DNA from 2 places in the Aerococcus tenax genome. Region 1 is predicted to be linked to the other one. Evidence: riboswitches for the same ligand, from Rfam matches in the RefSeq annotation. Region 1 holds a riboswitch; the other holds the start of a gene.

Region 1 (5,856 bases):
AAGGGAAGTTAAGGCAATTAATGGTCACTGGGGTAATAAGTCAATAGTCCAAAGCCATGGTTCAAAGGCCCACTCCCCTGGCCAAGGTCTAATTGATCTTTAAGGGCCAGGCTGAGATAGGTCTTAGCCCGAGCAATGGCAGTAACTAAGTCATCCCCCTTGGCTAAGTTGCTGGCAATGGCACTGGATAGCGTACAGCCGGTGCCATGGGTATTGGGGTTATCAACCCGCTCGCCCTTAAACCAGTGGACCTGGCCCTCAGGAGTCACCAGGACATCGTTAGCATCATTAACTCGATGGCCGCCCTTACAGAGGACTGCGACTTGGTAGGTCTGACTAATTTTCTTAGCGGCGGCTTCCATATCGGCTGCCGAATGGATATCTTGTCCTGCTAAGACCTGGCTTTCAGGAATATTGGGAGTAATTAAGCAAGCGAGCGGGAATACCTGGTCAGCCAAGACCTGTACCGCTTGGTCTTGGATCAAGTTGGACCCGCTCGTTGCGACCATGACCGGGTCTACTACGACATATTTAGCCTGATAGTTTTTAAGGGCTTTGGCGATTTCCTCTACTAATTCCACTTGGGAGACCATGCCAATCTTGACACTAGCCGGAGGGATATCCTCAAAAACAGCCTGGAGTTGGCTAGCCAAGGCCTCGGGACTGAGGTCATAGACCCCGGTCACACCCCTAGTATTTTGGGCGGTCACTGAAGTAATAGCACTCATGCCAAAGACTCCATTGGCCTGCATGGTCTTGAGGTCCGCTTGAATACCCGCTCCCCCACTGGAATCTGAGCCGGCAATGGTAAGGACGGCTTGGAGTTTAAAAAGCTTTTCAGCAGCTTTACGGATTTCTTGAGTCGCTTGGTAGGGGTTTTCCGCCTTAAACAAAGCAGAAATCAGAGCCACCCCGGCCAGCCCCTGGTCCCGTAAATTGGCCATATTATCTAAGTTAATCCCACCAATGCCTACAATGGGAATATTCACCCCTTGGGCAATAGCTCGCAAGGTGGTCAGACTAGTGCCTTGGGCATTGGCCTTAGACTGGGTCGGATAGAGGGCGCCAACTCCCAAGTAGTCTGCACCAGCCGCCTGGGCTTTTAGAGCGGCATCCAAACTTTTAGCCGAAGCCCCGATAATTTTTTCCGGGCCGAGCAGTTGTCTAGCCTGGTCGACTGGCAGGTCATCTTCTCCAACATGGAGGCCGTCAGCATCTACCGCCAGGGCCAGTTCATAATCATCATCAATAATAAAGGGGACACCTGCTTCTTGGCAGAGGGCTTTAATTTTTTTAGTTAGATCCAGCTTCTCCTCTTGGTCTTTAAAGGGATGGTCCTTTAAACGTAACTGTAAAATCGTCGCCCCACCTGCTAAGACCTCTTTGACTTGCTGGATTAATTCGTCATGATCAAAACGGTCGGGCGTAATGGCATAGACCAATAAATCATTTTTATTGAATGTCATACTTGGCTCTCCTTTCTAATTCTTTGGCCTCTAATAAGAAGACCTGGTCAATCACCCGGTTGGAATAAGTGGCATTGCCCTCATAAGGCTGGAGCACTTGAGCAGCGATTTCTCCCGCCACCCCATAGCTAATCATAGCTGCTGTAGCTAGGTAAAAAGAATCCTCATCCGGATTACCGGCTAAAAAACTGGCTAAGACGCCGCTTAACTGGCAACCTGATCCCGTATAAGAAGCCATCCAGGGGTGACCATTTTCAATGACTGCCAGCCGTTCGCCATCAGTCACTAAGTCAATCGGACCTGACATGGCTAGGATAATTCCTTTTTCTAGGGCATAAGCTTTAAAGGCCGGGGCAAAATCAGCCAGGTTAGCCAAGGTCACCTCGTCTCCAGGACCCAGGTCAACCCCAGATCCTTGGCTTTTTTCAAAGAGGAGGCTTCGAATTTCCGAAGCATTCCCCTTTACCGCGCTTACTAGATCCCGGTCAATCAGATCTTGACAGAGCTTTAATTTAGACGGCATAGCTGAAACCCCCACTGGATCTAAGACCACGGGATGGTAGTCATTTTTCGCTATGGCGGCGAGGTCCAACAATTCCTGATTAGGTCTGGGACTAGCGGCATTCAATAGCAAAAGGTCAGCTGTCTTGACCACATCCTGACTATTAGGTAAGTTATCGGTCATCACGGGACGCCCGCCACTGGCCAAAATCACATTGGCCACATCATGGATAGTGACATAATTATTTAAAACTTGGATCAGCGGGGCTTTCTCCTTGACCTGCTGACTATATTTCGCAAAGGGAATGCTTGTTTTTTTAGACATTGACTCATCTCTCTTATTCTGTTTAGATTACACATTTTCTCTGCAGGTCTTTTACTTCTAGACAGAAAAAAAGCCCTGCAAAGTATACTCCACTTCGTGTACTTTGCAGGACTTCTTATCGTTAGGCTTTAGCAAAAGCTTGGCTGTGCCTTATAACGATATTTGAATTCTCACATCCCTACGCAAGTCTTAACTTTCTCAGGTTCAAAGAGTCCAGGTTTCCACCTATCTCAGCAAAAGCACCTCTTGTGAGTACTTTCTAACTATAGCAGAAACCGCTTACCTATTCAAGGCGAAGCGCTTAAACTCCTTATGAAAGCTGAGATAAATAAAAAAACTCCAGCCCAGTGAGCCGGAGTTAATGGTTTCGTCCTTTGGTGTGACTGTTACACTCTTTTTATCTTAGTACCAACCGTTAGCGTTCCAGAATGCTAAAGCGTTGTCCCATGAACCGTAACGACCGGCTACGTATTGGTCAGCCACACGTTCTTGGTTAGCTGGGGAGTAGTCACCGTTTAAGTAAGAAGCGCTTAATTGGTAACGTCCGATGTATTGGCCGTTAGTTGCTGAGTATGAACCACCAGATTCACGTTGAGCAATGATTTCTTTAGCGGATGAAGAAGAACCAGTGTAAGCGCTTTGTGCTGGAGCTGGAGCTGGTGCAGGTGCTGGAGCAGCAGCTGGTGCAGCTTGAACAGTTGCTGGTGCTTGGTAAGTTTGACCAGCAGTTTCATCAACGGTGTAAACTTGAGCTGCTTGACCTTGTTTTTCTACTTCAACTTCATTAACCTTACCTGATTGGTCAGATTTGAAGGTTAATTTAGTTCCTGGAAAGATTAAGTTAGCATTTTCGATGTTGTTGATTTCAGCTAATTCTTTGGTGTTCACATCTGCTGCTTGAGCAATAGCGTTTAAGGTGTCACCAGATTTAATGACATAAACTTTTTCGTTGTCATCTAATTTTTGGAAGTCAGCTTTGATTTCTTCAACTGAACGTGCTTGCCATTCAGCTGCGTGTGCTTCAGTCGTTTCCCCAGCAGCAAAACTTACTAAGGCTGATAAAGCGATTGAGGTACCTACTAAAACTTTCTTCATATTCATGTGTAATAAAAATCCTTTCTTCTATGCAAAGTTCATTCTTTTTTCTATTTAATATGATTAAGCATCTTAATCATTCAGATTCATTTTTATCTCTCAACGAGGTCTTTCCCTCGTCGACATGAAATATACTATCATGGCTTCCAGACGAAGAAAAGGGATTTTCTGACTTGTTAAGGCCCTTTAATTACTTTGACATTTTAAAAGGATTTTCTGAAACATTTCTGTCGCCTTGTAACCTTGCTGTAACAAAAGTCAGGGCAAAACTTGAGCTATGAGTAGTAGAAATCAAAGATTTCTGCCTCAGGAGGCCCAGACCTACTTCCTCACTTTCAAATGTTTGAGGGACAAATCTAAGATTCCGGCCGAATGGGTAATGGCCCCACTAGAGATATAGTCAATGGCTAGGTCCTTATAATCTGTGACATTGTCCCAGGTAAAGTTGCCTGAAGCTTCTATAATCGCTTGGCCGTTAATGATCGCAATGGCTTCCCCCATGGTGTCATGGTCCATATTATCGAGCATAATAATATCAGCTCCAGCCTCCACTGCCGCTCTGACCATGTCCAAGTCCTCGACTTCAATTTCAATCTTCTTCACAAAAGGGGCATAGGCCTTAGCCGCTTGGATGGCTTCTTTGACCCCACCGGCAGCAGCAACATGGTTATCCTTGAGCATAATTTGGTCAGATAGAGAGTAACGGTGGTTATAGCCGCCCCCTACCCGGACTGCATATTTTTCCAAGGGGCGGTAGGCTGGGGTAGTTTTACGGGTATCCAGTAACTTTATCCCACTGCCTTCTAAGGCATCTACAAAACGACGGGTAGCCGTAGCAATCCCACTCATTCTTTGAAGGAAGTTAAGGGCAATCCGTTCGCCACTTAAGAGGGTATTGACGGAGGCCTTGATCACCATCAGGGTCTCTTGCTTAGCTACGCGGTCACCATCTCGGACCAGACTCTCAAATTGAACTTCAGGGTCCAAATGTAAGAAAACCCGCTTGAAGAGATCCAAACCACAAATCACTCCCGCTTGCTTAGCTAAGAGCTCTACCTGGGCTGCTTGCCCCTGGTAAATAGCATTGGTCGACAGGTCTTCATAAGGAATATCTTCCTTAAAAGCGAGGGTAATTAATTCATCAATAATATCTTGGTTCAGATTTATAAAATTAGACACTTGTTTTGGATTAGCCATCACTAAACCGCCTCCTCATTTTTTCTATTCTGATTCTCTGACTAGCCGCTTTCAGCCAGCCAAAGGGACTGACTTTCCTGATCTTAAAAAGCCCAAGAAAGCTGATACTGTTTTTACTATCATACCATAAGCCAAGGCAGCAAAACCCTAGCCTTATGCGAAAAGTGATCAATTTAGACAGACTTGACAAAAATAAAGGCTAAGCTTATGATAATTTTAAATTTTTATCATTATTTGGTTTTATATCGATTATATTAGGACTCATTCTTCAAGGAGGATTACAATGAAAGAAAGTATTTCAGTTAGCAAAAAAAATACGGGCAAAATGACTACCGTAGCCTTACTAACAGCCATCGGTATCATTATCCCTATGATTAGTCCCATTAAAATCGCTTTTGGTCCCTTTTCCTGGACCCTGGGCTCTCATATCGCCATTGATATGGCACTCTTTATTTCACCAGCCTCAGCCGCATTTGTGGCCCTAGCGACCTCATTTGGTTTCTTGATGGCAGGTTTTCCCTTACCAGTGGTCTTCCGGGCGGTTTCCCACCTCTTATTTACCCTAGTGGGTGCCTATACTCTGCAACGGTCCAATGAATTTGTCTTGAACCCTTGGAAAAGAACCCTCTTTAACGCTGGGATTAACAGCTTACACGGTCTGGGGGAAATGATCGTTATCCATTGCTTTGTAACCGCCGGATTAACCAGTTTGGATGGCCAATACGGTTACTGGGCCTCCCTCTTCATTCTCTTCGGTGTATCGTCACTCTTCCATGGGATGATGGACTTTGAATTGGGTTACCTCTTCCTCAAGTACCTCAACAAGCACCTACCTTATAAATTCCCCCGTTTTCCAATCAAATAACACAAAAACTCCCTCAGTTCTTTCTGGTATGCTCCCCTTAAAGTAGACACTTGAAAAAGTAAAACTACTTTAGGGGGAGTTTTTTGTGCTTATTCAGGAATTACTATCGCTGAGCATGCCTTCTCTCCGTCAACTGAAAGTCAAAAAAAAAAGAGACTGCACGTACTCGTACAGTCTCACTTAACTGGGGTAGCTGGATTCGAACCAACGCATGACAGAGTCAAAGTCTGTTGCCTTACCGCTTGGCGATACCCCAATATGATTAGAAATGGAGGGAAGAGGATTCGAACCTCTGAACCCGAAGGAACGGATTTACAGTCCGCTGCGTTTGGCCGCTTCGCTATCCCTCCAAATCAGTACTCAATTAATATACCACTATTTCCCTATAAAATGCAAGGGTTATTGGC
Region 2 (5,856 bases), 510 kb from region 1:
CCATGAAAATAACCCCCAAGACTTGAATGCTTGGTCCAAGTCTTGGGGGGGACTATACACAAGTCGTTTTTATATTTCTCCTACACGGGCAAAAATTTAACCGTGCATTACTAAGCCACCATCAACGTATAATATTTGCCCGGTCATCATCCTACTCCAATCTGAAGCTAAAAATAATACTGGACCAACTACATCATCGACTTGAACCATTCGAGCTAAAGGAGTTGATTCAATAATCTTTTCTTTCAATATTTCTTTCGTTGTTTTAGTTGAATCTGTTGGATAGACCAAACCTGGTGCTACACCATTCACCCTAATATTAAAGACACCTAAGTCCTTAGCCATGCTTTTCGTATAGCCAACAATGCCGGCCTTAGTAGTGATGTAATCCGCATAGGGGACAACAGGATCAGCAACCAAATTAGATACCATATTGATGATACTGCCTGAATTATTTTCCATCATAGTATCTAAAACCGCTTGGGTGAGTAGATAAGTTGATTTTAAGCCCCCTTTAAGCTGCCTTTCATAGTCTTCCCAAGAAAGCTGCCAAACTTTCTTCCTTTTCTCGGCATCGAATTGAAAAGGAGAAAAGACATTATTTACTAAAACGTCAAGACGACCGAAATTATCTAATGCTTTTTTAACAACCTGATGGACTCCTTCTTGCCTTGTAACATCTCCCTTAGCGAGAATAGCTTGAACACCTTGAGAGGTACAATATTCTGCCACCGCTTTTGCATGATCTTCACTTTTGCGATAATTAATGACGACATTAGCGCCTGCTTTTGCAAAAGCTTTTGCAATTCCGGCCCCAATCCCTCGACTTGATCCACTAATTAAAACAACTTTTCCAGCCAGCAAATTACTCACTCCTTCATTTCTAATCTCTATAGGAATTCCAGCGTTCAGAATCTCTAAGAGAAGCAGAGTCAATATCTACTATTCGAACTAATTCTCTTAGTAGGGAATAACCATCAGAATTCCAAGCTGAATGGACTTGCATCATCGCAGATAGACTCGTTACGCGAGTAACCCCTAATTTTCCCCAATGGTTAGCCATTTTAAATAAACTTTCTGTAGGAGCTGCTACCCCTACGCTCTGTAAAATGGATAATTTATTCACTAGTAAATTATCAATATCCTCCCATTGATCTACAGCAATCACTTGTATCACGCGAGACAAAGGCGAAGGACTGAAAGTCAATGCTTGGCTATAAGTCACTAACCACTTCTCAGGATGAGCTGGGAAGATCTCACACCCTCCCTGCCATTCGATTTTTTCGCGCCACTGAGATCGTAAGTAAGCTTCTTCGAGCGATAACTTTCTGAGTGGATAACGATTTTCATAAGCTCTTAATTCTCCTGCTAACATGAGGGCAAACTCCCTGGGAGAAACTTGACCTCCTCCTTCCACAAAATAAATCTGAGGGGAATAGCATCCTTGTTGATCATAATAAACGACTGCTTTAGCTGCTTCATGGACGATATGATTTACTTTTTCAGCATTTAATACTTGATGATGAATAAGTCCAAAACTCAATTTATTGCCAAAAGCAATGAAATGACTTGTTGGTGACAGCTTGGCTTGAATAGCTGCCATAGTTTGATTATTTCCATAAGCAAGGACACAATCAGAAGAATCAATTAAGGTTTGCTCACGCTCCTTATCTCCTCCCTGCCAGGAAAGGATTGCTAATTTATTAGCCAATTTAGGCTCAATTCGAATCAGTAATTGACAAAATAAGCCAATAAAACTCGGTTCACTAGAAGATACTTTTCCAATTAGCTTCCCTTTCACTAATAAATTAGCGACCAAACTCCATAAGGGTAAGGCAGGCACATTTCCTGCCCATATATGCGCACACAATTGAGGGGCAAAAGCGCGACTATATCCTCCATGTATTCTGGGCACAAATTCTTCTAAAATATTAGGATTTTCAAAATTTTCAGCTAGCCAGCGCCTTAACTCATGTTGCCTAAAATTCAATAAAAATTTAGTTAAAGCTAAGCGTAGAATTTCTGAATCATAGCCGGTAACAATAGGAAGTATTTTTTCATATTTCTTTCTAAGAGAATTCTGGCGATCTAATAAACAAAGGATCGCCTTATCGATAGCTACTACGGTTTCTGTTAAACTAATTTCAGAAGTATCATTTTTCATGCGTTCTATCATTATTTTTAACTGTTCAACATTAGGAGCTGGGACTTGGATCCGTATTGAATCAAATATCAGTTCACGGTTTTCAATAGCAAGGTCATTTACTATAGGCGGCAAATAGCCACAGTTTATGTCAATCATGGTGACCCTCTAACCAATCTTTAGCTGCTATCGAGCAGCCCTTAGGCTCTCCATTTTTTACTCGTCCCAATAATTCAAACCCTTCTCCATGGTCAATGGCTAAGTCCCCTGTTTGAATAGCAGGGACAGAATTAATATTTGCTAAATCAATATGAACGAGTAAACCTGGTTTCCCTTGCTCAACCTCTAGACCCGTCGCGGGGTCAATAATTTTGTATTTTATCCAATGTGGCCCTCGTTTTAATAGCACTTTATCAAAAGCAAACTGGGTATAATATTCTGTGGATAATTCTGTCATACCATACATATTCACTGGATTTGTTCTTACCGGAAAAACCGAAAGCAGCTTTTGATAAAAAGTATCTAGCTGATAAACCTTAGAAAAATTTTTGAACCCACCCGTATCAAATAATAGACTATCCGGATGGATCGGAAGCACTTCTCCTTGGCTTAAAGCTTCAAACAAGTGTACGAAACTATAGCTAGCTCCTAAAATAATTACTGGTTGCTTTTGATGCGCTATTAGCCATTCTTTTAAAGCAGCGACTTCTAGGCCTTTCTCAGTGATAAAATGCATGGAATCCGGCTGACCATTAGCCTTCAATATTTCTAAATAGTGAGCCAGTGAAGAATTAGGCATCTCTTCTTCATTAGGAAAAAGAATTGCCGTAGGTAAACATTGATCAGTGACATACTGCTTGAAACCTAACAAGGCAGACAAATCATAAATTCCTAGATCTTTATGATAGTGTTTTCCACTGATTCCTGTCGTCGTCCCGCTTGTCATAAATATACGCGAACATTGTTCATGTGGTGTTGCACTCAGAAATGCATTTTTAAAGGCGTCGGTTGACACTGCCGGGATGTCCTTCCAATGACGCACTTGTCTTATCCCTACAGCTCTTCTTTGACAGAATTGCTGATAATCTTGATTATGTTTATATAAATATTCAAATAAAAGTAGAGCCATATCATTAAAATTTTCTTTTTCTTCGGGATGCTCTATAAAATGTTTAATAATCTTTTTCATTTTTCCCTCCTACAAAATAAAAAGGCCACTATCCTCTTGAGTTCAAGACGACAGTAGCCTTCTCCCGTTGAATAGATTTCCCTACGCAATAACTTGATCAGGTTCTACGGGTATATTCTCAGCCATCCGGCACCCCGAATCTCAATTCACATAGATTTTATCATAGCGCTTACATAGCATCAATATGTAAGGTTTTTTTTAATGATTTCATAAAAAATGACTTGTAAGGAGGAAAGTGTGCTAAAAGTAAAAAAGCCCTGATATTCATGAAGGAATTATGTGCGATAGACTTTCGATTGCCTTCCATAGTTAATTCAACTAGCTCAGGTCAGATTTTTGCAAGCTATTTCGATTAGAAAGCTTTTAAAAAGAGGCTGGAAAGTTTTCCAGCCTCTTTTCACTATATTAATGTCTAAAAAGAAAATGTCATTCTAAAAGCAATCTCAGCCTTAACTGAATAAGAGCTTCCAACGAATATCAGCAAATCGAGCAATAGTCTGAAGACTATCGGCACATTCTCTTTTTAGCAATAGAAATATTTCTATTTTTTAACTTCTCTAAATAAGCATACTTTACGTAATTTTGGACTATATTTTTTTAATTCGATACGGTCAGGGTTGTTACGACGATTTTTTTCTGTTAAGTAAATGCGTTCGCCCTTAAGTTCCGTATTTTCTAAAAGAATGTTAATACGCATTATTTTCCCTCCATCAGATCAATAATTTATCATAGATTTTTAATCATACCTTAAAAGTCTACCATAGTTCTCAGTGCTTTTCAAACTTTTTATAAAAATGCCCTTTAATTATTTTTTATGGTAATAGGCATCCAAGACTTTATGTCCAATAACTTCTGCTGTCTTATCATAAGCTGAGGCACTAATTTCAGGAATGACTACCGATAAGGCAATCTTAGGTTGTTCGTAAGGCGCGTAAGAAACAAAGGTCGAGTTAATTATCCCTTCGGTCCCTGTTTCCGCCGTACCAGTTTTAGCAGCAATAGTCACCGGGAAGCCTCTAAATTCATTATATGAGAGACCTTGCGGATGGTTGGCTGCTGACCAGAAACCTTGTTGAATTCGTCCCAGTTCTTCTGGACTTAATTGTACGGCATTCAACAATTTAGGTTGGTTTTGATAAACCACTTGAGGGGTGTCAGACTCATGCTCACCATTTTCTCTGAGCACTTGTTTAAGCACATGGCTGGCATAGCGTTTACCACCGTTAGCGATAGTTGCGACATATTGGTTCAATTGCATGGGCGTATAGGTATCATATTGACCAAAAGCCAAGTCAATATAGTTACCAGGGTTACCCCCTTCACCTTCCAGACCAGTCACTTCATTTTGTAGGTCAATACCGGTCGAGCTTCCTAAACCAAATTGATGGTAAAAATTACGCAACTTATTACCCGTTTCTGGATCTAAACCAGCCAAGGACATCCCTGCTTCATAGTTGGGTAAGCCCCCGATAGCCATGGCAGTCCGGATCATATAGACATTGGAAGACCTTGCCAGAGCCATGACATCATTAATAGGAACGGGGCTAGTATTGTGGGCTGCCCACCAGGAAGCCTTCCTTGGTGTCCCAGTAAAGTAAAGCGGTTGGTCAATAAAGATATTTTCTTGACCCGGTTTTAAGACGCCATAATGGTAACCGGCCCCAACTGTGGCTCCTTTGACTGTAGATCCCATGGTAAAGGATGAATTAATAGTTCCCAGGGCGTCGTCAATGATTTCGCCATGTTCATTGCGGTATTTACCAGCCATGGCCAGGATCTCCCCATTATTAGGGTCACTGGCTACCACATAGATGGAATTATTTTTACCGGTACTTGACCCGTGCAAGTAGCCTTCCAAAATTTCTTCAATTTTCTTTTGAAAATCAGTATCAATGGTCAGTTGAACGGTATTTCCCATGGAGCCAGGATATGCCTTGTCGGTTCTAACGACCTCGCCTCTTTGGTTAATTTCAGTTTCGTACTTGGTCTTGGCGCCGTGCAGGATATCTTCATGCATGGCTTCCAGGTAAGACTTACCGACCCGGTCATTGCGGGCATAACCTTGGGCCAGGTAGTATTCAGCCTTATCACTCGGCAATCCTTCTTCTTCAGAAGTCACGCTACCGATTACTGAACGGAGTAAATCTTTTTGTGGATATTCTCTGCGCCAATCCATGGTGGTATTGACCCCAGGCATTTCATTACTATGCTCACTGACCAGGGCAATTTCTTCATTGCTGACATCCTTGTTTTTAATCAAGGTTGGTGTGAGGGCGTAGGCCCCATTCATGCGCTTATAAATCAGAACCGCTTCGAGATCATCCCCAGAAAAATTGATATCCTCTTCAGAGACGTAGGATAATTGCTTCTCATAAAGTTCACTATCCCTTAGCCGCAAGTCTTCTTCTGACATCCGCTCATTTAATCGGTCTTGATTGCTGGCAATCCAATAATCCTTTCGGTCTCGTTCAGTAACTTCTTCAGTATCTAAATGAATAAAACTAGCTAATTTCCGGGCAGTCTT

The links. Region 1 has a riboswitch for thiamine pyrophosphate ahead of DBT50_RS00330 (hydroxyethylthiazole kinase). Riboswitches for the same ligand answer to the same signal wherever they lie in the genome.
Region 2: another riboswitch for thiamine pyrophosphate. It lies ahead of DBT50_RS02555 (LuxE/PaaK family acyltransferase); the one in region 1 lies ahead of DBT50_RS00330 (hydroxyethylthiazole kinase).

Annotation. Positions count from the first base shown of each region.
Region 1 is NZ_CP127382.2:59,722-65,577, reverse strand. It holds gene thiD (bifunctional hydroxymethylpyrimidine kinase/phosphomethylpyrimidine kinase) at 18-1,466, opposite strand; gene DBT50_RS00330 (hydroxyethylthiazole kinase) at 1,453-2,292, opposite strand; TPP riboswitch at 2,451-2,549, opposite strand; gene apf (aggregation-promoting factor) at 2,695-3,393, opposite strand; gene nadC (carboxylating nicotinate-nucleotide diphosphorylase) at 3,709-4,584, opposite strand; gene DBT50_RS00315 (hypothetical protein) at 4,868-5,449, shown strand; tRNA gene DBT50_RS00310 (tRNA-Gln) at 5,634-5,705, opposite strand; tRNA gene DBT50_RS00305 (tRNA-Tyr) at 5,719-5,799, opposite strand.
Region 2 is NZ_CP127382.2:566,802-572,657, reverse strand. It holds gene DBT50_RS02565 (SDR family oxidoreductase) at 97-864, opposite strand; gene DBT50_RS02560 (acyl-CoA reductase) at 884-2,302, opposite strand; gene DBT50_RS02555 (LuxE/PaaK family acyltransferase) at 2,295-3,332, opposite strand; TPP riboswitch at 3,394-3,479, opposite strand; gene rpmG (50S ribosomal protein L33) at 3,874-4,029, opposite strand; gene DBT50_RS02545 (penicillin-binding transpeptidase domain-containing protein) at 4,138-5,856, opposite strand, start outside.